3 regions of the Phyllobacterium sp. CCNWLW109 genome follow, and region 1 is predicted to be linked to each of the others. Evidence: predicted binding sites of a transcription regulator. Region 1 holds the regulator's gene; each other region holds the start of a gene.
The links. The regulator LexA, encoded in region 1, represses DNA repair genes until DNA is damaged. The targets are predictions, from matches to a motif close to TGTTCNNNNTGTGTTCNG.
Positions count from the first base shown of each region.

Region 2: the regulator LexA is predicted to act here: its motif matches at 6,832-6,849, upstream of parE (DNA topoisomerase IV subunit B).
Region 3: the regulator LexA is predicted to act here: its motif matches at 1,877-1,894, upstream of V9K92_RS03755 (ATP-dependent helicase).

Region 1 is NZ_JBBCBK010000004.1:891,785-900,035, forward strand. It holds gene lpxB (lipid-A-disaccharide synthase) at 1-131, shown strand, start outside; gene gltA (citrate synthase) at 189-1,481, opposite strand; gene gltX (glutamate--tRNA ligase) at 1,627-3,054, opposite strand; gene V9K92_RS19740 (ComEC/Rec2 family competence protein) at 3,166-5,607, shown strand; gene lexA (transcriptional repressor LexA) at 5,715-6,431, opposite strand; gene V9K92_RS19750 (substrate-binding domain-containing protein) at 6,584-7,606, opposite strand; gene V9K92_RS19755 (ABC transporter substrate-binding protein) at 7,891-8,251, shown strand, end outside.
Region 2 is NZ_JBBCBK010000004.1:789,542-797,792, forward strand. It holds gene V9K92_RS19255 (ATP-binding protein) at 1-386, opposite strand, end outside; gene yajC (preprotein translocase subunit YajC) at 545-886, shown strand; gene secD (protein translocase subunit SecD) at 944-3,214, shown strand; gene V9K92_RS19270 (Mth938-like domain-containing protein) at 3,217-3,606, shown strand; gene V9K92_RS19275 (phytoene/squalene synthase family protein) at 3,634-4,470, shown strand; gene parE (DNA topoisomerase IV subunit B) at 4,657-6,762, opposite strand; gene V9K92_RS19285 (helix-turn-helix domain-containing protein) at 6,887-7,261, opposite strand; gene V9K92_RS19290 (DMT family transporter) at 7,443-8,251, shown strand, end outside.
Region 3 is NZ_JBBCBK010000001.1:756,392-764,642, reverse strand. It holds gene V9K92_RS03765 (Lrp/AsnC family transcriptional regulator) at 20-514, opposite strand; gene V9K92_RS03760 (MFS transporter) at 623-1,813, shown strand; gene V9K92_RS03755 (ATP-dependent helicase) at 1,926-3,995, shown strand; gene V9K92_RS03750 (sugar phosphate isomerase/epimerase family protein) at 4,032-4,931, opposite strand; gene V9K92_RS03745 (ABC transporter substrate-binding protein) at 5,011-5,949, opposite strand; gene V9K92_RS03740 (ABC transporter permease subunit) at 6,017-6,997, opposite strand; gene V9K92_RS03735 (sugar ABC transporter ATP-binding protein) at 7,028-8,251, opposite strand, start outside.

The DNA of each region.
Region 1 (8,251 bases):
AATTGCTGATGCCAGGTCTGCGGCGTGACGCTCAGCTTGAGAGTTTCGACAAGATCAGCCGATTGATGCAAACGGATCGGCCTGCCGGCGAAATTGCCGCTGAAAAAGTTCTTGAGCTTGCAAAGCGATAATTGCCGTTCATAACTCAAGAAAAAGGCGCCATCTGGCGCCTTTTTCTTTGTCTTCATTTATTTGCGATTTTCAACGCTCACATAATCACGCTGCGTTGCGCCAGTATAAAGCTGGCGCGGACGGCCAATCTTCTGAAGTGGATCTTCGATCATCTCTTTCCACTGGGCAATCCAGCCAACAGTACGTGCAACAGCAAACAGCACTGTGAACATGGTGGTGGGGAAGCCGAGCGCCTTCAATGTGATCCCGGAATAGAAATCGACGTTTGGATAGAGCTTCTTTTCGATGAAATATTCATCAGTTAGCGCAATCCGTTCAAGCTCCATTGCAACGTCGAGCAAAGGATCATCCTTGATGCCCAGTTCTGCCAGAACCTCACGGGTGGTCTGCTGCATGATCTTGGCGCGCGGGTCATAGTTCTTATAGACGCGGTGGCCAAAGCCCATCAAGCGGAACGGGTCGTTCTTATCCTTGGCGCGGGCAATATATTCAGGAATACGATCAACAGTGCCAATTTCACCAAGCATGGTCAGCGCAGCCTCGTTGGCTCCGCCATGGGCTGGACCCCAAAGGCAGGCGATGCCCGCTGCAATACAAGCAAACGGATTTGCGCCCGACGAGCCTGCAAGGCGGACTGTCGATGTCGAGGCATTCTGCTCGTGGTCAGCATGCAAAATGAAGATGCGATCCATTGCACGGGCAAGCACGGGATTTGGAACGTAATCTTCGCAAGGCACTGCAAAACACATGTGTAGGAAGTTGGTTGCGAAATCGAGATTGTTCTTCGGGTAAACGAAGGGTTGACCGATATGATATTTATAAGCCATGGCGGCCAGCGTCGGAATTTTTGCGATCATGCGGATCGATGCGACCATGCGCTGATGCGGATCGGAAATATCTGTTGAGTCGTGGTAGAAAGCCGATAGGGCGCCTACGCAGCCGACCATGACTGCCATTGGATGCGCATCGCGGCGGAAGCCGCTGAAAAAGCGCGACATTTGCTCGTGCACCATGGTGTGGCGCGTCACGCGAAAATCAAAATCAGCCTTCTGGCTCTTTGTCGGCAGTTCGCCGTAAAGCAGCAAATAGCAAGCTTCCAGAAAATCGCCATGTTCGGCGAGTTGTTCAATTGGATAGCCGCGATGAAGCAGTACACCCTCGTCGCCATCAATATAGGTAATTTGCGACTCGCAAGACGCTGTCGAGGTGAAGCCCGGATCATACGTGAATGCGCCAGTGTTCTTGTATAGAGTCCCAATGTCTACGACATCCGGTCCGATGGTCCCCTTTTTTATGGGTAAAGCGAATGCGTGACCATTGAGATCGATGTTTACGCTGTTCTCAGACATTGCCGTTCCTTTCTTGCTTTGACTTGCGCTGAACCAGCGCAAAAGCACCTTCCTCAAATGAGGTTATTTCCGTGATTTTTGCAGGCAGTGCACCGTACCCGAAAGGCATAATGTTGCAATGCAAAATTCGATGAAAAGCGCCTCACTATTGCGCTTTTAACTGATCCTCTATCCGACCGAGTGATTCATCCCGGCCCAGCACAGCCAATACGTCAAAAACTCCCGGAGACGTTGCCTTTCCCGTCAGTGCGGCACGTAGTGGCTGAGCGATCTTTCCGAGTTTCAGGCCGGTTTTTTCAGCATGAACACGAACAGCCGCATCAAGAGCTTCGGCGTTCCAATCACTAACTGCAGCCAAATCGGGCAATACGCCTCGAAGGACGGTCAAACCTTCCTCATTGAGCAGGGTGGAGGCTTTTTCGTCAAGCGGGAGCGGTCGTTCAGCAAACAGATATTTGGCACTGTCGGCAAGTTCCACAAGTGTCTTGGCGCGCTCTTTCAAGCCGGGCATGGCGGCGAGAAGCTGTGCCCTGGTTGTATCATTCAAGCGGGAAATTATGTCAGCCCCACCTTCGATCTCCGGCAAAACGTCGATCATGGCCTTTACCAGATCGGCATCGCTGGAAATTCGCATATAGTGACCGTTAATCGCCTCGAGTTTCTGAAAATCAAAGCGTGATGCGCCGCGATTAATGTCGGATATTTCGAACCATTCGATCATTTGCGCATCGGACATGATCTCGTCATCGCCGTGGCTCCAGCCTAACCGTACGAGATAGTTCCGCAGAGCTGCTGGCAAATATCCCATGGCACGATAGGCTTCAACGCCGAGCGCACCGTGGCGCTTGGAGAGTTTTGCACCGTCTGCGCCATGGATGAGCGGGATATGGCCCATGACAGGCACGGCCCAGTCCATTGCGTTATAAATAACAGTTTGCCGTGCCGCATTGGTCAAATGATCATCGCCACGGATAATGTGCGTGACGCCCATATCGTGATCGTCGACGACGACCGCATGCATATAGGTCGGGTTGCCATCCGAGCGAAGGATAATGAAATCATCAAGGTCTTTATTGGGAAAGCGCACATCGCCTTGCACCTGATCGCGCACCAAGGTTTCACCCTCTTGGGGTGCTTTGATACGAATGACAGGCTTCACGCCAGCAGGGGCTTCCTTCGGATCGCGGTCGCGCCAACGGCCATCATAGCGGGGCGGGCGGCCTTCGGCACGGGCCTTTTCACGCATTTCCTCCAGTTCGGCCTGTGATGCATAGCAATAATAGGCTTTGCCTTTGGTAACCAGTTCTTCAGCTACGTCGCGATGGCGCGGAGCACGATCAAATTGGGAGACAACCTCGCCATCCCAATCAAGACCAAGCCATTTCAATCCATCAAGTATGGCGGTTACAGCTGCTTCGGACGAACGCTCGCGATCGGTATCCTCAATGCGCAATAACATTTTCCCGCCAGTATGCTTGGCATAAAGCCAGTTAAACAGGGCTGTACGGGCGCCGCCAATGTGCAGAAAGCCGGTGGGCGAGGGAGCGAAACGGGTAACGACAGAAGATGACATAGGGTCTCCAGGGCAGTTCGGGCTATTAGTCGAACGTCCAATCGAATTGATTTGGCGTTGATGTACCATAGCGGTGCTGTCGTGCAAGGGCATTGGCAGAAATGGGGATCAATGGCCGAACCGTCAACCGACGAGAAAACGAGCGAAAGGCTTTTCTGGTTTCAATCGGAAAGTCTTGGACAGCCGCTTGTCAAAACGTCTGGCACCGGAACGATCGATCATTATGGCGTTGGCTCGAATGACCGCGTCGCCGTATTCAAACGGTCAGTCGAAGGTAAGCTGCAAGCCATTGCCCATGGAATTCCGGCGGCAATCAACGACGAGATTGCGCGAGGCGCGAAATTCTTGTTTTTGCCGGTGTTCGCTGGAACTGGAGCTATCCTTTATTTCGGCGCAAGCGGAGAGCCAAGACTAAGTCCGATGATCCTGGGAATCACGCTGCTTGTCGTATTTTATCTGCTGGCACACAACAGACCTTCGATAAGGATGGTCTGTCTCGGCTTCATGGCAATCACGGCGGGCATGGTTTGCGCAAAGCTGGAAACCAACAGAGCAGCGACGCCTATGCTTGGGTCTGAAGTGACGACCCGGGTGACGGGGCGTATTTCAGCATTGGCAAAGGATGCAAACGGAGGATGGCGGGTGATCCTTGACGTCATAGGCACCGAACGTCCTTCATTGCGTTATGGACCGGAGCGTATTGCGGTTTCTGCACGTCATTTGCCGCGAGATTTGAGCATTGGCGATGGACTCAAAGCACTGGTCCATCTGCGTCCGCAATCGGGCCCGGTTCGGCCAGCCAATTATGATTTTGCCTTTAACAATTATTATCGCGGCATTGGAGCCAACGGCTTTTTGCTGGGCCTGCCTCAAAAAGCCGATGTCGCGCCAAAGGCCGGAATAGCAGCAGCGGCATTCCTGACAATTAGCAATATTCGCCAGCAACTCACCCATCGCATATTGAAAAGCATTAAAGGGGAGCCGGGCGATATTGCGACATCGCTGGTGACAGGGCAGCGCGACGGCATAAGCGAGGAGACCAACAATGCCATGCGCCGCAGCGGCTTGTCACATATTTTGTCCATATCCGGCTTCCATATGGCATTGGTGGCTGCAATCAGCATAGGTTCGCTGCGCGCTGTATTCGCATTCTTTCCAAGTGCATCGGCCCGCTATCCCGTCAAGAAACTCGCGGCTGTCATCGCCCTGTTTGGCTCGGCATTCTATCTTCTGCTTTCAGGCGCCGACGTTGCCGCACAACGCAGCTTTGTGATGCTGGCAGTCATGTTGCTTGCAATGACCGTTGATCGCGCGGCGATATCGATGCGTAATCTCGCAATTGCCGCCTCAATTACAATTGCGGTTTCACCACATGAAATTCTCGGACCAAGTTTCCAGATGTCCTATTCAGCAACTGCTGCCCTTATAGCTTTCTATGGCTGGTGGTCACGCTACCATTTGAGACGAGGCCTACGGAAACAGACAAGTGCCAAGGCCGGCATATGGCTGTTTCCATCAAAAGCAACGGCCTATATTGGCGGCATTGCCATGACCTCGCTGGTTGCTGGCGGAGCCAGCTCGATCTTTGCTGCCTATCATTTCAATAATACCGCTCCTTTTGGCCTTGTCGGAAATGCCTTGGCGCTACCAATTGTCTCAATTCTCGTGATGCCCTTCGCAGTGCTTGGCCTGCTCGCCATGCCTTTTGACCTCGATTGGCTTCCGTTTAAAATCATGGGATGGGGCATCGAGATTGTTATCGCCATAGCAAAAGCCGTGGCGTCGCATTCACCAAGTGGAAATCTTGGGCTGATGTCCGAAACTTCGCTTATTCTTATGGCGATAGGGCTTTTGCTTCTTCTATTTCTTTCAACGTGGTTGCGCCTGCTTGCCTTGCCATTGGTAGCATTGGCAATTGGTTTGACGGGACGGGCATCCTATCCTGCGATTATGGTCTCAGAAGACGGAAAACTGGTCGCGTTAAGAACGGACGACGACCATCTGGCGATCAATAAACAAGCAGGCAGCGCCTTCAGCCTCGATAATTGGCAGTTGGGGTATAGGGCCGGGCAGATTATTAAGCCGGCAATGAAAGGCGATGTTGCAAGCGGCGTTCAGTTCGAATGTAACAATAAGCTTTGCACTGCCCGGGAGCCGGGAGGATTAATCGTTGCCTATACCGATGATGCAACAAGAACAGCAGATGCATGCCTAGAAGGGGATATCATCATTTTGGCTTTTGCCGCGAGGGCTGCAAATTGTCCAAATGCTGGAAAATTGTTGCTTTCATCGCAAATGCTGGCGCTCAAAGGCGCTGCGGAGATCAGGTTTGATGCTCCACAATCTGACTCTGTCGAAGCCGATTCCACACCAGTTGGCACCGATTTGGCAAAACAAGAGCTTTCTCAACGCCTGAATTCGGTTGATATAAAATATGCGATTGGCACGCCCAACCGCCCTTGGAATAATTACCGCATCTATTCCCGCGCCGCGCGCAATCTTGAAGAGCGGCAACTATCCAAGAAACCACCGGATACAGGCAAGAAAATGTAGTTCGGCGTTTATGGTAGTCCTAAACATTTTTCGCTAGCTGCCATTCTGTGGCTGTTCGAATGGAGCCTACGAACAAAAGCACACCGTCCAGCGAAGCGTAAACGCCATCAATATCTGCGTATCAGACCGACCAGCTTGCCCTGTACCTGAACGCGGTCCGGTCCAAAGATGCGGGTTTCATAGGCGGGGTTTGCTGCTTCGAGAGCAATGGATGCACCTTTTCGGCGAAAACGCTTCAACGTTGCTTCTTCATCATCCACGAGTGCCACAACGATTTCACCGGGGCTCGCGGTATCTCCGCGCTTGATAACAACAGTGTCGCCGTCAAAAATACCCGCTTCGATCATGGAGTCACCTTTGACCTCAAGCGCATAATGCTCACCGCTGCCGATCATATCGGGCGGGAGATTGAGCATGTGAGTCTGGTTTTGAATTGCAGCGATCGGCACACCGGCAGCGATACGTCCCATAACAGGAATGCTGATCATGTTGGCAGCAACAATATCGGCAGTGCTTGCTTGCGGGCGAGGCGGCGCAACATTTCGTCCCAAACTGCCTTCAATAACGCTCGGAGAAAATTTGCGTTGCGCGTTCAGACCCGGCGCAATCGAGTCGGGCAGGCGAAGCACTTCCAGCGCCCGTGCCCTATTTGCTAGCCGACGAATAAATCCTCGCTCCTCCAGTGCGGTAATCAGGCGATGAATGCCGGATTTGGATGCGAGATCAAGTGCGTCCTTCATTTCATCAAAAGAAGGGGGAATGCCCGTTTCCTTCAACCGTTCATGTATGAAGAGCAGAAGTTCATGTTGTTTGCGCGTCAGCATAGGGGCGATCCTTAAGTGTGGAATCGGAAAAACAAAACCAGAACAAACACTATATGTTCCAGTTGTGTTCCACAAGGATTAATATCTGGTATAAACCAGCCCTATATGCCCAATTACTCTGAAAATCAGATGGAATGACGCAAAATATGGGCCTATCCGCCTATCGGAGGACCGCTCGACTGGCGTAATGTGAGTTCCACGGGCCATAATTCATGAATATTGTCCACGGGTTCGCCATCAAGGACGCGCACGAGCATTTCAGCGATTCTCGTGGCGGCGGAGCGCATTGATGATCGTGTGGTGGTCATGGATGGAACCATGTTGCTGGCATTGAGATATGGAAAGACATCGTCATGGGTGATGAGCGATACTTGTTTGCCCAACTGATAACCCTTGTTGCGAACTGCACGTGACACGCCCAAAGCGGTCATCATTGATCCTGCAATGATTGCTGTCGGTTGCGGAGTGCATGAAAGCAGCCGTTGCGTTTCACGAAAGCCGATTTCATCAGAGAAGTAGTCGTGTACGATGAAGCGCGGGTCGATTTCGACGCCGCGTTCGCTTAGCGCTTGGCGATATCCGAGCTCGCGATGCTCAGAGAACGTAAACCCTCTTAACCCGTCAATCATGGCTATATGCCGATGTCCAAGGTCGAGGAGGTGGCTTGCGGCCTGATAGAATGCGCCCTGATTGTCGATATCCAGCCAGGCATGGGGCCTGTCTATGTTCGTACGGCCATGCAGAACAAAAGGAAAGTTTGCATCGATCAGCATGGATACGCGCTCATCGACCAAAACAGGCCCGGAGACGATGATCGCATCAACCCGTTTGCTCGAAATCAGGCGCTTATAAACCGAAATCTCGTCATTATCGACAATGGGACTGAGCAGAAAATCAATCTCGTCCCGGGAAAGGCGCTCCGCCAAACCGGCAAGAAATTCCGCGGTATGAGGCCCAAATCGCTGGCTGGAATCTGCGGGGATAACCAGGCCGATAGCACCGACACGGCCCATGGCAAGCCGCCGGGCATTTGCATTCGCACTATAGCCAAATTTCAATGCCGCTTTATTGACGCGCTCGCGCGTAGCCTCATTCACTTCCGGATAACCGTTCAGCGCGCGGCTAACGGTCGTCTGGGAGAGGTTGAGCTTTTCAGCGAGTTCTTTCAGCTTCATGCCGGACGGTCCAAAACTGTATTCCTATCTGCGTCGTTCGATGTCTTTGCCTTCGTAATATAATCATACTTCAAAGCGCTTTAAATGATCTGCACAATTTTATTTGCCTGATTAATGGCGTTCATAAACTATTTATTGACATTCGTTTTGCGTTTTGACACCTTTTATCCAAAGCGCTTTGGATAGGTTAATTTCACTATCTGATGTGCTTGAGGAGGATCGTCAACTGGGGATTGAGTGCCGTCCGGCATGGGTTGATCCATCAAATATTTCTGGGAGGATTTATGAAAAAGAGTTCAGTTTTGGCGGGCATCCTGCTTACAGCGCTGTTGTCTTCAGGTGCCTATGCAGCCAATCTTTCTATTGTTTACAGCTCGACCGGCAATGAAAATGCCGAGTTGCGCAAGCAGCTTGACCGCTTTGAAAAAGAAACGGGCAACAAGGTTTCCATTGTGGCGATGCCATCAAGCAGTTCTGACAATTTCGGTCAGTATCGCCTTTGGCTTGCAGCCGGAAACTCGGATATCGATGTCTATAAGACCGATGTGGTTTGGGCGCCTCAGCTATCAGAGCAATTTCTCGATCTGACCGAAGCGGCAAAAGGCGTGGTCGACCAGCATTTCCCGTCGATCATTGAAAGCCAGA
Region 2 (8,251 bases), 100 kb from region 1:
CTATCAATGTCTTCGCGGTGAATTTCAATGAGTTTGAGCGGGTGAGCGACGGCCGGAGCTTCAGCATTTACCGAAGCGTGCACGGCTTTCACAAGCGAAGACTTGCCCATGCCGCGCGCACCCCAGAGCAGAACATTATTTGCCTGCATGCCATCGGCAAACCGTTTGGTATTATCAAAGAGAATGTCGCGGACCGTATCGACACCTCTGATCAAGGAAATGTCGACGCGATTGACCTTATTGACGGGATCGAAACCGAGACGGGAAGGGTTCCATACAAAACAATCGGCAATTTCCAGATTGACAGGCTGCGGGGTTGGCGGCGCCATGCGCTCTAGCACAGCAATCAAACGGTCAAGTTTTTCGCTCAGCAATTCCTCAATCATACCAGACATGCCCTTACATTCTTCAGTTTGAACGTCACTATCATGTTGACTGATAATGGAAAAGCAGTCGTGGTGGTTTTGTACTGTTGCTTTTGCCAGCTTAAACATTGTATTGCGCTGGTTCTGACTGTTTCAAATTTGATCTATCTGGAGGTTCTATGTTCGTAACTCCCGCATATGCACAGGCAACGGGTGCCGGTGGCGCTCCGGAAATGCTGATGAGCATTCTTCCCTTCATTTTGATCTTCGTGATCATGTATTTCCTGATCATCCGCCCGCAGCGTACAGCCGCGAAGAAGCGTGAAGAGCAGCTGAAGAATATTCGCCGCGGCGACACCATTATTACCGGTGGTGGTTTTATCGCCAAGGTTACGAAAGTTTATGAAGACACTGGTGAGCTCGACGTTGAAATCGGTGATGGCGTAAAGGCTCGTGTTCTTCGTGGCATGGTTGCAGATGTTCGCGTTAAAGGCGAACCGGTTGCCGACAACAAGAAATAAAGCTTAAGTGATGGGCGGCCCTGGAGCCGCCCTTCTGATTCTTGAGGTTGCGACCGTATGCTTTACTTTAGCCGCTGGAAGACTGTTCTCATCTGGACTGTGGTCCTTGCCGGACTGATACTTTCGCTTCCCAATGCCTTTACGCAGAGCCAGCTGGACAGTTTGCCGGACTGGCTACCCAAGAAACAGCTTGCTCTCGGGCTTGATCTTGAAGGCGGCTCACGCATGCGCCTGCAGGTGGATAAAGAACATCTGCCTGATACCGATGCCACCGTTGCAGTTCTTACGCGCCGTCTCAGCGAGCTTGGCTACGCCAACCCGCATGTTGTGACTGAACGCAATGGCCGGGTGTTGATTGAAGTGCCTGGTCTTTACGATTCCCAGCTACTCAAGGACATTCTAAGTCTCACAGGCGAATTAAGTTTCCGCATGGTCGATTCTTCCGTGCCGGTGCAGCAGGCGATAGACGGCACGCCGCCCGAAGGCGATGAGGTAGTCTACTCTTTTGACGATCCGCCTGTTGCCTATCTCGTCAAAAAAGAGCCGCTCGTTACCAACGAGAATTTTGTCGATGCACAAGCGGGAATTGACACGGCCACGCAGCAGCCGGTGATTACATTCCACCTCGACAGTGTCGGTGCGGATCGCTTCTCCAAGGCGACAAAAGCCGGTATCGGACAGTCATTCGCCATTGTTCTCGATAATCAGGTTCTCTCGGCTCCTGTTATTCAGGAAGCGATACCCGGAAATACGGGGCAAATTGCTGGAAATTTCGATCTTTCAGGTGCCAGCAATCTCGCACTCGTCATGCGCGCCGGTTCGCTGCCTGCCAGTGTAACTGTCATTGAAGAGCGCACCGTGGGTACTGACCTTGGTGCTGCCTCCGTCTCCTACGGGAAAATCGCTGCCCTTGTTGGCGCAGCATTGGTTATCCTGTTCATGCTTTTGACTTATGGGTTGCTGGGTGTGATCGCCAGCATTGCTCTGGTTGTGAACGTCATTCTCATCTTGGCCGTCCTGACATTGTTCGGTGCGCCGCTGACGCTTGCCGGCGTTGCCGGTATCGTTCTCACCATCGGAATGGCTGTCGATTCCAATGTACTTATTTATGAGCGTATTCGCGAGGACAGGCGGGCTGGTTTCTCGGTTATCCAGGCTATAGATTCGGGCTTCGCCCGTGCTCTTGCGACTATTGTCGATGCCAATGTCACGACATTGATCGCAGCTCTGGTCCTCTTCACACTTGGCAGCGGCCCCGTGCATGGATTTGCGCTGACGGTTACCATCGGCATTGTCACGACATTGTTCACCACGTTCACTTTGACCCGATTGCTTGTTTCGGTTTGGGTGCAACGCTCCAAGCCAAAAGAAGTGCCTGGCGCGCTGCTCAAGCTTGTTCCTTACAATACCAAGATCGCCTTCATGAAGCTGCGGAGTTTGACGCTGGGCTTTTCCGCCCTTTCAAGCATTGCAGCGATTGCGCTTTTCCTGATCATCGGGATGAATTTCGGCATTGATTTCAAGGGTGGAACGATGGTCGAAATGCAATCGTCGGAAGGTGCAATCGATCTTGATGACGTCTACAGCCGCCTCGATGAACTCAATATCGGTGACGTGAAGATCGAACGCTTCAAATCCGACGACCGGGCGTTGATTACTGTGGGAAGTCAGGGCGAGGGCGAAGATGCGGAACAGACCGTGGGCGTCAAAATCCGCGGCGAGTTTCAGGACGAGTATAATCTTCCACGGGTAGACGTCATTGGGCCGTCCGTATCATCGGAATTGTCTCAAGCAGGCATTTTGGCTGTGGGCCTTTGCCTCGTCTTGATCTTTGCCTATGTCTGGTTCCGATTTGAGTGGCACTTTGCTCTCGGTGCTATTCTCGCAACGATCCACGATGTGCTGCTTCTGCTTTTGATGTTCATTGTCTTCAAGATGGAATTCAATCTCTGGAGCATTGCCGCCTTGCTGGCGATTGTTGGCTATTCGCTGAACGATACAGTGGTCATTTATGATCGGGTACGCGAGAATTTGCGCAAATATGGCAGCAATGTTTCGCTGTCCAGCATATTGGATGCGTCTATTAATCAAACGCTATCACGTACCATTCTCACGTCTCTGGCGACCTTTCTGGCCCTCATTGTGCTTTACCTCTATGGCGGCGATGACGTGCGTTCCTTCGCGTTGACCATCGGTGTGGGCATTATTGTTGCGACATACTCCTCGATCTTCGTTGCTGGCCCGCTATTGATGCTCTTCGGGCTTAAGGGCCGCGACGTCATGGATGAGCAGCATCCTGCGCCAATTACCGACGAAAGCAGGATTTAAAAGTGGCAAAAGGCATAGAGATTAGGGATGCGCATTTTCCAGGGCGCGCACCCATTGACGCTTATGGCAATGGCGGTTTTCGGTTTGCCGATATGTCACATCGCGGCTCGATCCTGTGCCTTCCTTCCGGAATACATGGCTGGGAGCCAAAAACACCGCCCGTACCGACTGCGGCTGATTTGACCCTTGTTCTCGAACAATCTGCGGAAATTGAAATCCTGCTGGTCGGCACTGGTACAGAACTGCGCCGTTTGCCGGAAGAGTTGCGGGAAATATTGCGCAAGCACCGTATCTCCTCTGATCCGATGAGCACCGGCGCGGCGGTGCGTACCTACAATGTGCTCTTGGCTGAAAACCGCGCCGTGGCTGCGGCGTTGTTTGCGGTGGATTAATTCTCCGGTCCGGCTATATCTCACGCCATGAATGTCAATGAAACTCACTGCATCCAGTTGCTGCGGGACGCCGATCCTGATCGCTATCTGTCCGTCTTATATGCACCGGAAGCCAAGCGGGGCGCTTTAGCGGCTCTTTACGCGTTTAATGTCGAAATCGCGCGGATTCGCGATTTGATTCACGATCCTTTGCCGGGCGAAGTGCGGCTGCAATGGTGGCGCGATCTGATCAATGGCACAGAGCATGGTGCAGCAGCAGGTAACCCGGTTGCCGCCGCCCTTGTGGATACTATTCAAACATACAATCTGCCCCATGCGGCTTTCGACAATTATTGCGAAGCGCGGATTTTTGACTTTTACGATGATCCCATGCCGAGCCGAAATGATCTGGAAGGTTATTGCGGAGAAACGGCTTCAGCCATGATCCAGCTTGCATCGCTGATCCTTGACACGGAGCAGGCGGCAAAGCATGCCGATCTTGCAGGACATGCCGGTGTTGCCCAAGCCATCACAGGACTTTTGCGGAGTTTGCCGTTACACCGCCGTCGCGGCCAAGTTTATATACCTGCTGATGTACTTAGCGCTGTGGGGTGTACCTCGCAGGTCCTGCTGGATGGCACTGACCGGCAAGCGACCGAGCGTGCTGTCGCGGCCATGATCGCGCTGGCTGAGGATCATTTTTCCAAATTTCAGGCAGGTTCTAAAGGATTGCCGAAATCTTTGCGCCCCGCTTATCTGCCCGTTTGGCTGACGCCGGTCTACTTGAAGCGGTTGAAAGCGAAGGGTTTCGATGCGTCGACCGAGATCGCAGAAATCTCACCTCTGCGCCGCCAATGGACGGCGTTTAGAGCATCGATAGGTTAGATTATTCGACTTGGCTGCAAGACTATTCTGCGTGATTCGACAAGCTCACCATGAGGAAGGTTGAAGTTTGCAGGGAGTAGTTCTGCTAACTCATAGCTATCTATGCAGCCAAGCCACCTTCCTCATGGTAAGCAATCCTGAGCTTGTCGAAGGGCGAACTACGCATGAAGCTCATGCCACCTTGTTCTAAATATCCAGCTCTTCAACAAAGGCAGCGCGATCCTGAATGAACCGGAAGCGCGCGTCAGGACGCGTTCCCATCAGATCGTCGACTGCAAGGCGCGTTTCATTGGCCCACTCTTCATCAATCTGAACGCGAAGCAGCGTGCGCTTCTTGCGATCCATCGTGGTTTCTTTGAGCTGATCGGCGCGCATCTCGCCCAGTCCCTTGAACCGGCCGATTTCGATCTTTCCACGACCCGTGAAAAGCGTCTTCATCAACTCGTCCTTATGCGCGTCGTTGCGCGCATAGGCCACTGTTCCGCCTTGAGCGATGCGGTAAAGTGGCGGGACGCCAAGGAACAAATGGCCATTGCGGATAAGGTCGGGCATTTCCTGATAAAAGAATGTGATCAAGAGCGATGCGATATGAGCGCCGTCAACGTCAGCATCGGTCATGATGATGATGCGATCATAGCGCAGATCTTCATCGCGATATTTTGACCGGGTACCGCAGCCAAGCGCTTGTATAAGATCGCTAATCTGCTGATTGGCCGTCATTTTTTCCCGGCCGGCGCTGACAACATTCAAAATCTTGCCGCGCAACGGCAGAACAGCCTGCGTCGCACGATCCCGCGCCTGCTTTGCTGAACCACCGGCGGAATCCCCCTCAACGATAAAGAGTTCTGCACCGAGCGCTCCGGTTTGACTGCAATCAGCCAGTTTGCCCGGCAGACGCAGTTTTTTCACCGCTGATTTACGGTTGACCTCTTTTTCCTGACGGCGTTTTACCCGCTCTTCCGCGCGGTCCACCACCCAATCGAGCAGTTTCGATGCTTCTTGCGGCGATGCAGCAAGCCAATGGTCGAACGGGTCGCGAATGGCGTTTTCAACAAGGCGCTGTGCTTCCACCGTTGCAAGCTTATCCTTGGTTTGGCCGACAAATTCAGGTTCGCGAATAAAGACGGAAAGCATGGCAGCAGATGAAATCATCACGTCGTCAGTGGTGATGATCGATGCCCGCTTGTTGTTCGTCAGTTCCGCATAGGCTTTCAACCCACGGGTGAGGGCGATGCGGAGTCCCGCTTCATGCGTTCCACCTTCGCCTGTGGGAATGGTGTTGCAATAGGAGTTGACGAACCCATCGCCGCCATACCAGGCAACCGCCCATTCCATTGATCCATGCCCGCCGGATTTTTCCGTCTTACCGGCAAACATTTCGCGGGTAACTTGAAAATCCTTGCCCAGCGAAGCGGCCAGATATTCTTTCAGACCTCCGGGAAAATGGAAAACTGCTTTGTCCGGTGTCGGATCCTTGGGATCGAGCAGCGAGGGAGCGCAATTCCAACGAATCTCAACGCCGCCGAACAAATAGGCCTTGGAGCGGGCCATCTTGTACAGGCGCGCGGGATCGAACTTTGCTTCCTGCCCAAAGATTTCTGCATCCGGATGGAAAGTTATGCGCGTGCCACGACGGTTTTGCACTTCACCCACTTCTTCAAGCGGGCCAAGCGCTATGCCGCGTGAGAAACGTTGGCGATAAAGGCGTCGATTTCGCGCAACTTCTACCTCAAGATGGTCGGAAAGCGCGTTTACCACTGATACGCCGACACCATGCAGACCGCCGGATGTTTCATAGACCTTGGAATCAAACTTACCGCCCGCATGCAATGTCGTCATGATGACTTCGAGGGCGGACTTATCCTTGAATTTCGGGTGAGCATCGACTGGGATACCACGACCATTATCCGTTACTGAGAGATAGCCGTTTTCATCCAGATCAATGTCAATAAAATTGGCATGACCGGCAACGGCCTCATCCATGGAATTGTCGATGACTTCAGCAAAAAGGTGATGCAGCGCCCGCTCATCCGTGCCACCGATATACATGCCGGGGCGACGCCGAACCGGCTCCAGACCTTCGAGAACCTCAATGTCCGACGCGTTATAATTACCGCTCGTTTCCGGAACGGCACGCGCAGGAGCGCGAGCCGGAACTGGCTTGGTCGGCGTAACAGGCAAAGCCGCAGCAACCTGTGAAGGTGCTTCGGTTTTTTGGGCCGGTGCTATTGCTTCCTGCCGCTCGCGTGCAGTCTTCACGATTGCTGAAAATAGGTCGTTAGTATCATCCATGGCAGGCCAGTATTTTATGGTTTCGAATCACTTTTAATCTTTGCATGGTTCCGGTTTAAACGCGATGGGCGTTCGCCATATGTTCCAAGGTTCGCCGCTGAACATAACGGTGAATCCCCATATTTTACGCTGCTTTGAGCGCTGCTATACGATCTTCCAGATTGGAAATCCGATTGCCGAGTTTTTCATGATGGTTCTTGAGTATGCTTATTTCGGCATTGATGGTCGCCGCATCTTCAGCGGTATCCACAGGGGCCTGACCAATACCGTGCATCAACCATGTTGGCGTAACACCGAGAAACCCGGCAAGCATGACAAGCCTATTGGCCCGCGGCTCTGACCGGTCCGACTCCCATGCAAGGATTGTCTGGGTCTTGACGCCAATGCGCTCGGCAACTTGCGAAACACTCATGGATTTGGCATCGCGGGCCCGTAGCAGCCGTCCACCCATGGTGTCCATGTCAGGCGTTTCGGTCATGATATTCGAGCGAAAATTCATGGAATTCTCCAGTTTTTCTTGTTTTTTCAGTCTTGGGAGGGCTCGTTGCACCATTTACGGCCCCAAAAGTCAAATTTTGCAGCTATTGCGCGAGATTGTTTAAGCGCCGAGATTGCTTTTTCTGGTGGAGCAGATATGCCAAAATTCCTACCAGCGGACTTTCTTCAGAAAGGTATTGGCGATGGAAAATACGACCTCACAACAGGTGCGGGGCGTTTCTGCGATGGCTGCTGCCATGTTCTTCCTGCCTATGATGGACGCTATAGCCAAATGGCTTTCGGTCTTTGACAGCCTGCCGCCTGCAACAGCTACGCTTTTCAGGTTTGTTGTCCAAACCATTTTGACCATGATGATCATTGTGCCCATGACGGGCTTCAAATCCCTGATACCTGTGAAACTGTGGGGAAATCTGTTTCGCGGCTTCCTTATGGGTATTGGCAGCCTGTGCTTTTATGCAGCCGTCAAATATATGCCGCTCGCAGACGCAATGGCGGTGTTTTTCGTTGAGCCACTGATGTTGACCGTCTTGTCGGCGCTTATTCTAAAGGAGCAAGTTGGTTGGCGACGCCGGGTTGCAGTGGCAATCGGCTTCATTGGAACATTGATCGTCATACAGCCAAGCTGGGAGCTGTTTGGGTGGGTATCGTTGCTGCCGCTTGGAACAGCAGCGGTCTTTGCAATCTACCTTATCCTCAATCGCCGCTATGGCACTGTCGATACGCCGCTTGTGATGCAGCTTTATGCCGGGATTGGCGGAACGATTACCGTTTTGATTGCCCTCATACCTGCTGCATTTCTGGGTATTCAAGACATGACATTCGCCATGCCAGGAAATGCCATGTCGTGGTTTTTGCTGTTCATGATGGGATTGATAGCCACAATCGGACATCTCCTGATCACACATGCCTCACGACTTGCACCGGCTTCCCTGCTGGCATCATTCCAATATCTCGAAATTGTCATGGCAGTTCTCATCGGCTTATTGGTTTT
Region 3 (8,251 bases), on a different contig from region 1:
CGTTCCCCAAGCTTCCAGCCTAAAGAAGATTTTTGGCGTCAGCCTGTTCCCGCGTGAAGTCGATCACCGGCCACTCCTGCGTTGTTTCGGCTTGTACGGGCCGCTCGAGATAGGTCGACAGCACGACATAGCTTCGCGTCGCCTTCACACCTGGCGTTGCGTACAGTTGCGCCAGCAAATGTTCAAGAGCTTGAGTCCCGTTCGTGCGAACCTTGAGTAGCATGCACGCGTCGCCCGCTACCGAATGGATTTCCTCCACTTCCGGGTACTGGCTTATTGCCAGCAAGGTCGGTGTTTTCCCCCAGCCTGTTGTGTCCACATGGACAAACGCCAGAAGCGATTTTTCTACACTTGCGGGGTCTATCAGTGTTGAGACGCTTTTGATCGCTCCCCGCTGCCGCAAGCGTTTGACACGCTCATGTGCCGCCGGGGCCGAAAGGCCAACTCTCTGTCCAAGTTCAGCATAGCTGAGGGTCGCATCCCCCACCAGTTGACCTAACAATTTTCTGTCCATTGGGTCTGCCCTATGCGCCTCCCCTTTATGGTGCAGAATACCATCTGTTTTTTTCACGACCGTAAACTCCCTGGTTGCCGCCGAATAACATTCGAATATTGTGAGCTTATGCAGAATGATAATCACGTAACAAGCGAAATTTCATCACTGTCGGTTCCCGCAATAGTCTGGGCCCTGACGGGATGCATTGGTCTGATCGGCTCAAATTCACTTGCACTGGGTCCGATTGCGCCGGCAATTGCCGATGGGTTCGACGTAGAAGTTCAGGACATTATGCTGGCATCGGCTGCCTTTGGGCTTGGAACCGCGTTGGGGGCCATCGCTCTGGGGCAACTGATAGATCGGGCGGGCCCTCGTAGAACGCTTGCCTATGTCATGTTGATAATGGCGATCGGTTTTATCAGCAGTGGTGTGGCTCAAGGCGCAGTCGTCCTGACGATTTCTCAGTTTCTCGTCGGCATATCGGCCGGTGTCGCCCTGCCCGCAATTTATACTCTTGCTGCCGTCGTTGCTTCGCCCGGACATGAAGGGCGCACGATTGGTATCGTACTCACGGGTTGGACGATCAGCATGGTGGCGGGTGTACCCCTTTCGACGTTGATCGCTGACGGTCTTGGCTGGCGTGCATTTTACATCGCAATCGCCGCAGCGGCTCTCATTGCTGGAGCGGGATTATCGGTGAACGGGCAGCATGAAACACAGCGCAAGGGTGTTGCATCAAGAACGCCAATCACCGCTTTGACGATCAAAGGCGTACTGCCGCTTCTGGCAGCCTGTGGGTGTTTCATGGCGGCTTTTTACGGCGTCTATGCTTATGTCGGCGATCACTTGCATGTGAACCTGGAATATCCTGTGCGAGCCACCGGGCTTGCGGCGATCTTCTACGGGATCGGTTTTGGAAGCGCCGTATTTCTGGACCGTTATGTTGACGCCTATAGTGGCCGTCGCGTTTTGCTCCCCTTAATCTTTCTGATGGTCGCTGTGGTTTACGCCGTGATGTCGCTCGTATCAGGCACCTACACCGGGGTTCTTGCCGTCATGGCAATCTGGGGGCTCGCAAATCACTTCGGCCTGAACGTGCTGATTATGCGACTAACGGCCCTGGAACCTTCACAACGTGGGGCAATAATGGGTCTCAATAGCGCGGTAACCTACCTTGCACTGTTCGCTGGGACTATCGTCATGGGTAAAGTCTACGCGGCCGAGGGGTTTGTTTACATTACTCTATGCGGGGGCTTGCTCAGCTTGCTCGCAAGCGTTTTTTCGCTCTGCGCGGCCTATATGCAGAGCCCGAACTAATTGCAGCGGGAACGGCTGGCGTATGTCTCTGCACCGCCTTGAGTATTGAGCAAACGAGTGTTATGTTCTATCTTTGTTCCAAGCAGAATCAGAAATAGGAACCAGTTTTTCGATGAGTGTTGCGCATCTTGATAAGTTGAACGTTGCACAACGCAAGGCCGTAGAATTTGGTATCGGACTACCCGATGGTCAGACTGGCGGACCGCTTCTTATCATTGCGGGAGCGGGATCGGGAAAAACCAATACGCTGGCACACAGGGTTGCACACCTCATTGTAAATGGTGCCGATCCTCGCCGTATCCTTATGATGACATTCTCGAGACGTGCGTCCGCTGAGATGTCCAAACGGGTCGGCCGTATCTGTACGCAGGTGCTTGGGCAAAAGTCCTCGATCATGACTGACGCCTTGGATTGGGCGGGAACATTTCACGGGATAGGCGCACGGCTTTTACGTGACTATGCCGAACAGATTGGGCTTGACCCGAACTTTACTATCCACGACCGGGAAGATTCGGCCGATCTCATAAATCTGGTCCGGCACGAACTTGGTTTCTCCAAAACCGAAACCCGCTTTCCGACCAAAGGAACTTGCCTTGCGATCTATTCTCGCGTCGTCAATTCTGAACGCCCACTCAACGAGGTTCTAAAGGATGTTTTCCCTTGGTGCGCCATGTGGGAGACAGAACTTCGCCAGCTTTTTGCCGGTTATGTCGAAGCCAAGCAAGCACAGAACATTCTCGACTATGACGATCTACTCCTCTATTGGGCGCAGACCGTTTGCGATCCGCTGCTTGCAGAAGATATTGGTGGCCGCTTTGATCACGTCCTCGTCGACGAATATCAAGATACCAATCGCCTACAATCAACCATTCTGTTGGCCTTGAAGCCCGGAGGACGCGGTCTGACGGTAGTCGGTGATGACGCGCAATCTATTTATTCGTTCCGCGCTGCTACCATTCGCAATATCCTCGACTTTCCAAGCTCATTCACTCCACCGGCGGATGTCATCACACTTGACCGCAATTACCGCTCCACACAGCCGATCCTGAGTGCGGCAAACGGCGTGATTGATCTGGCATCCGAACGCTTCACAAAAAATCTCTGGACGGAGCGACAGTCTGCGGAAAGGCCGAGACTCGTCTCTGTGCGCGATGAAAACGAGCAGGCAAATTACATCGTCGAGCAGATATTGGAGACCCGGGAAACCGGAACAACTTTGAAACAGCAAGCGGTGTTGTTCCGTACTTCACATCACAGCGGACCCTTGGAAGTTGAACTGACCCGGCGCAACATTCCTTTCGTCAAATTTGGTGGATTGAAGTTTCTCGACAGCGCCCATGTTAAAGACGTATTGGCCATGCTTCGCTTTGCGCAAAACCCGCGTGATCGTGTTGCCGGATTCCGCCTCATGCAGATACTTCCAGGCGTTGGTCCTGCTTCGGCACAGCGCGCACTTGAAGACATGGCGATAGATGCGGACCCATTAAGTGCCCTCACCCAGCATCCGGCACCTCCGCGCGCCGGTGACAATTGGTCGGACTTCGTTTCGACCGTTCAACAACTCAGCGCCAGAAGGATGGGCTGGCCTGCCGAGATTGAGTTGGTCCGGCGTTGGTACGAACCGCATCTGGAGCGTATTCACGAAGATGCGCAAATGCGCCAGGCTGATATTCTTCAGCTTGAGCAAATTGCCAGCGGCTATCCTTCGCGAGAGAGATTTCTGACTGAACTCACTCTTGATCCGCCGGACGCGACAAGCGATCAATCTGGCGTCCCATTGCTGGATGAGGATTATCTCATCCTATCGACGATCCATTCAGCCAAGGGACAAGAATGGAAATCGGTTTATCTGCTCAATGTGGTAGACGGCTGCGTGCCGTCCGACCTTGGTACCGGCTCAACTGCAGAGATCGAGGAAGAGAGGCGCCTGCTCTACGTCGCCATGACAAGAGCAAAGGATAGCTTGCACCTTGTCACCCCTCAGCGGTTTTTCACGCATGGCCAGAACGCCAAAGGCGATCGGCATGTTTACGCTTCCCGCACACGGTTCATTCCAGCCACTCTACTGCAATATTTCGAGTGCTGTTCATGGCCGATTGCACGCCCTGAGAACGCGAGGGAAACTGAGGCCCGTGGCGTTCGGGTTGATGTAGGTTCACGCATGCGTGCTATGTGGAGTTAGTTCCCTCACCGAGCCTTTGGCCACACAGTCAGGCTGTCACTCAATCGGCAAATGTGCTTGTCTTACCAAATCTGCCTTGAGTCGCGCGGTTTCCATTCCAAGTTCAATGAATTGGCGAGCATGTTTTGCAAGGGCCAAATTATCATCCCAAAGGTTACGCCAGATTGCGGTCTTAAGTGACAGATTTTCATCAACTATCGTCGTGGAAAAGGACTCAAAAGTTAGGTAATCGTCCCAGCCAATTGCGATCAATGAATCAAAGATAGCGCCGAAATCGATGCTGCCGGTGCCAAGATAGCCGCGATGACTTTCACCAATATGAATGTATCCAATTTTCTCGGCAGCATGCCGGATAGCTAATCCGACATCAGCTTCCTCAATGTTCATGTGGAATGTATCCAAATGCAACAAGACATTCGATGCACCGGTGTCGTGAATATAAGCCAGACCTTGAGCTGCTGTATTAAGCATATTGCTCTCGAAACGATTTACGATCTCGAGATTGAGCGTCACGCCTGCTGCTTTCGCATGGTCGGCGACTTTTGAAAGCGCCGTAACGCTGTTATCCCAGCCCCGCTTTGTCAAAGCATGTTCTTGCTTCCCATGCGCTGAAGTCAATATTCCCGCAAGCTTCGATCCGCCCAAGTCGCGGACAAGAGCAATCGCCTTGTCCAGAATATCCGTTCCATTGCCAACGATGGCCATATCGGAACTTGATATATCGCCATCAGGCGGCAAACCCATACTGATCGCTACATCGAGCCCAAGGTCTTGAATGCGCCCGGCCAGCCACTTTACATCGACCTGTCTTGGATCAAGATATGAAAATTCGATCAGCTTATAGCCCAGTTCATGCGTTCGGTTGAGCGCGTTTTCCAGATCGCCTTTAGATGAGCCTGCGCTCCAAACGAATGAGTGAACACCGATTTTTGACATGGAAGACTTTCTGGCAATTGAGAAGGGTTAAAAAAGACCTGCCCGCATCATTATCGCGGACAGGTCTTCACGAAAAACTCTACCGAGCGGCAGTCCAACCTTTGTATTCCTTTATATTATCGGCAGTAATCAACTTGGGATCGAGAAGAACTGTCGTTTCGGCAGGTTTGTTTCCGTTCATCAAATCAACCGCCATCTTGAGGGAATCGCCGGCCATAACATAAGGATCCTGGGAGGCCGAAGCCTTGATCATCGACTTTCCACTGGCGAGAGACTTCTCAATATCCGGCGCACCGTCGACGGCGGTGAGGAAGAATTCGCTGCGATTCAGCTGCTTTGCAGCCAATTCTGCGCCGATTGCCGTCGGATCATTGATTGCAAAAACGGCATCGATCTTGTCAAATCGTGTAAGAAGTCCCTGCATGACGGCAAGGCCACCATCGCGGGAACCCTGGGCATTTTGATCGTCCGACAGGATTTTAATTTCCGGGTTCTTTGCCAAAACACTCTTACAGCCTTGAACCCGATCTATGATTGAAGACGAAGCCGGACCGTTGATGATCACGACATCGCCCTTTCCTTTGAGCTGATCTACAATGTACTGACAGGCTTCCTCGCCGGCTTTTATATTATTGGTCATGACAGTAACATCGGCGCCGGGAGCCGACACATCGAATGCAGCAACAATGACTCCTGCTGCCTGAGCCTTTTTCACCGCTGGTGCAATTGCCTTGGCATCCACTGCATTCAGCATGATGATGTCCACGCCAGCGGCAACAAAGCTGTCCATCTGCGAGACCTGCTTGTTAAGATCATAATCCGCCGAAACAGACGTTACCTGTACGCTTGGGTTGATCTGTTTGGCGCGATCTTCAATGCCCTTGATCGTCGCTACAAAGAATGGATTTCCTAGAAGGCCGACCGAAATACCGATCTTTTGCAAGTCCTTGGCCGCAGCAGGCATGACAAGCGAAGCAGCAAGCGCTGTTCCCATAAGCAATTTCGAGATAATTTTCATTTTTTCCTCCATTTATGACGCTCCCAGCGTCTTGTTGCCCGGCCAGCCGGGTTTGGTGGACCACACGTCAGGTGCGGCTCAATCCTTTCAGTCGGTACCGGTCGAGACCGACCGCGACAATGATGACAAGGCCTTTTATGATGTACTGCCAAATGTCCGAGACGCCTACCAAGATCAGCCCGTTAGAAAGGACCGCGATAATGAGAGCGCCTACGAGAGTTCCCCAGATCGAGCCGACCCCTCCAACGAAGCTGGTCCCCCCCAGAATGACTGCCGCGATTGCATCGAGTTCGTACGACTGACCAAGCTGAAGGCCATTGGCAGCATAAAGACGTGCCGCAGACATGACGCCTCCAAGGCCCGAGAGCAGCCCGGAGACGCTGTAAACAAAAAGCAACACTAATGGTACTTTTATGCCTGTCAGGCGTGCCGCCTCAATGTTTCCCCCCACCGCGTATATCCATGTGCCAAGGACTGTGCGTTTAAGCACAAACCACGAAATCAGGATCGTCGCCAATGCTATGATTGCCAGCCAAGGGACGCCAAGAAAATTTCCATTTCCTATGAAATCAAAAGGCAGGTCAGCATTGAATATCGTTGTGTCGTTGCCAAGCAACCGCGCGATACCGCGCATAGCAGTCAGCGATCCAAGGGTCACGATGAAAGGTGGAAGATTTAAAAAGGCAATGATGCTCCCATTCACCAGACCACAGGCAAGTCCAACCGCGATCGCAGCTGGAATACCCAGCATTCCAATATCCGGAAAAAGCGAAACGATTACGCCGACCATTGCAGAAGCGGCCAGGATTGAACCGACTGACAGATCAATTCCGCCTGTCAGAATGACAAAAGTCATCCCCGCAGCGAGTACGGTGTTAATTGACGCCTGTTGCATCACGATCGAAAGATTATTGACGCTCAGGAACCGTCCGCTCAACAGGTGAAAGCCGATCGCAAGGATTATCAGAACCGGCAGCATCCCCAAGGCAGTGAGCGTCGATCGAAATCTGGCCTTGTCCTGTTCTTTATCTGTCAATGTCGCGGTCATTGTTTCATCCGTTTCCGTTCTTCGGCACAGTCAAGCTCGACCGGCAGAAGAGCCGGTCGAGAGGGCCATTATTGCTTCCTGATCTATAGGTTTGTCTGGCGTAGCTCTGACTTCGCCCGCAATTTGCCCGTCCCGCATGACGAGCACGCGATCGGCAATCCCGATGATCTCTGGCAGATCACTGGAGATCACCACAATAGCGATGCCGGTTAGGGCAAGTTCATCGATGATGCGGTAAATTTCGGATTTTGCGCCAACGTCGACGCCACGTGTAGGCTCGTCAAGGATAAGCACGCGCGGTTTGGCTTCCAGCAACCTTGCGATCAACGCTTTTTGCTGGTTGCCTCCTGACAAGGCTCCGACATTTATATTGGCGCTTCGCGTCCTGATTGACAGCGAGGATATGGCGCGATCTGCGCGCGATCTTGCGGCGGCAAAATTAATGACCCCGCCCCTCGCCGCGTCAGCGGCCATCACACCCATATTAATGTTCTCGCTAATTGTCATGTCGAGGAAGAGACCCAGCCCCTTACGATCTTCTGTCAGATAGGCGATGCCTGCAGCGAGCGCATCGCTCGGATTTGAGATGGAAAGCTCCTTGCCAGCCAGTCTTACAACGCCGGCCGTTTTCACATCGGCTCCAAAAATCAGCCTAGCAAGTTCCGTCCGTCCAGATCCGACCAACCCAGCAATACCCAGAACTTCACCCGCGCAGGCATCAAAAGAGCAATCATGCACGCGGCGCGCATCACCAATATTCTGCACCGAAAGCACCGTCTCCATCTTGCCGTCAGATGCGTGATGTTCCTTCTTGTAAAATGATGACAGATCGCGGCCAACCATCATTGATACCAGTCTGGAAGCTGACAATTCCTCTCGCTCGAGGGTTCCAACGTACGCACTGTCACGCAGAACACTCACCCGATCGGCAAGCTGGTAAATCTCTTCCATCCGATGACTGATATAGATGATTGCAATACCATGTGCCTTTAGACTTGCTATAACTTCAAACAGGCGATCAGTTTCCCGCGAAGTCAGCGAAGTTGTTGGTTCATCCATGACAATTATGCGTGCATTGGTGGTCAATGCTCTCGCAATCTCGACCATCTGCCGCTCGCCAAGGGACAGTTCGCCGACCCGTCGCGAAGCAGAAAAATCAATTCCCAGGCGCCTGAGTATCGGTTCTGTTCGCTCGCGTATCTGGACTTTGTCTACCACACCAAACCGCGAAGGTTCCGCACCAAGGAACATGTT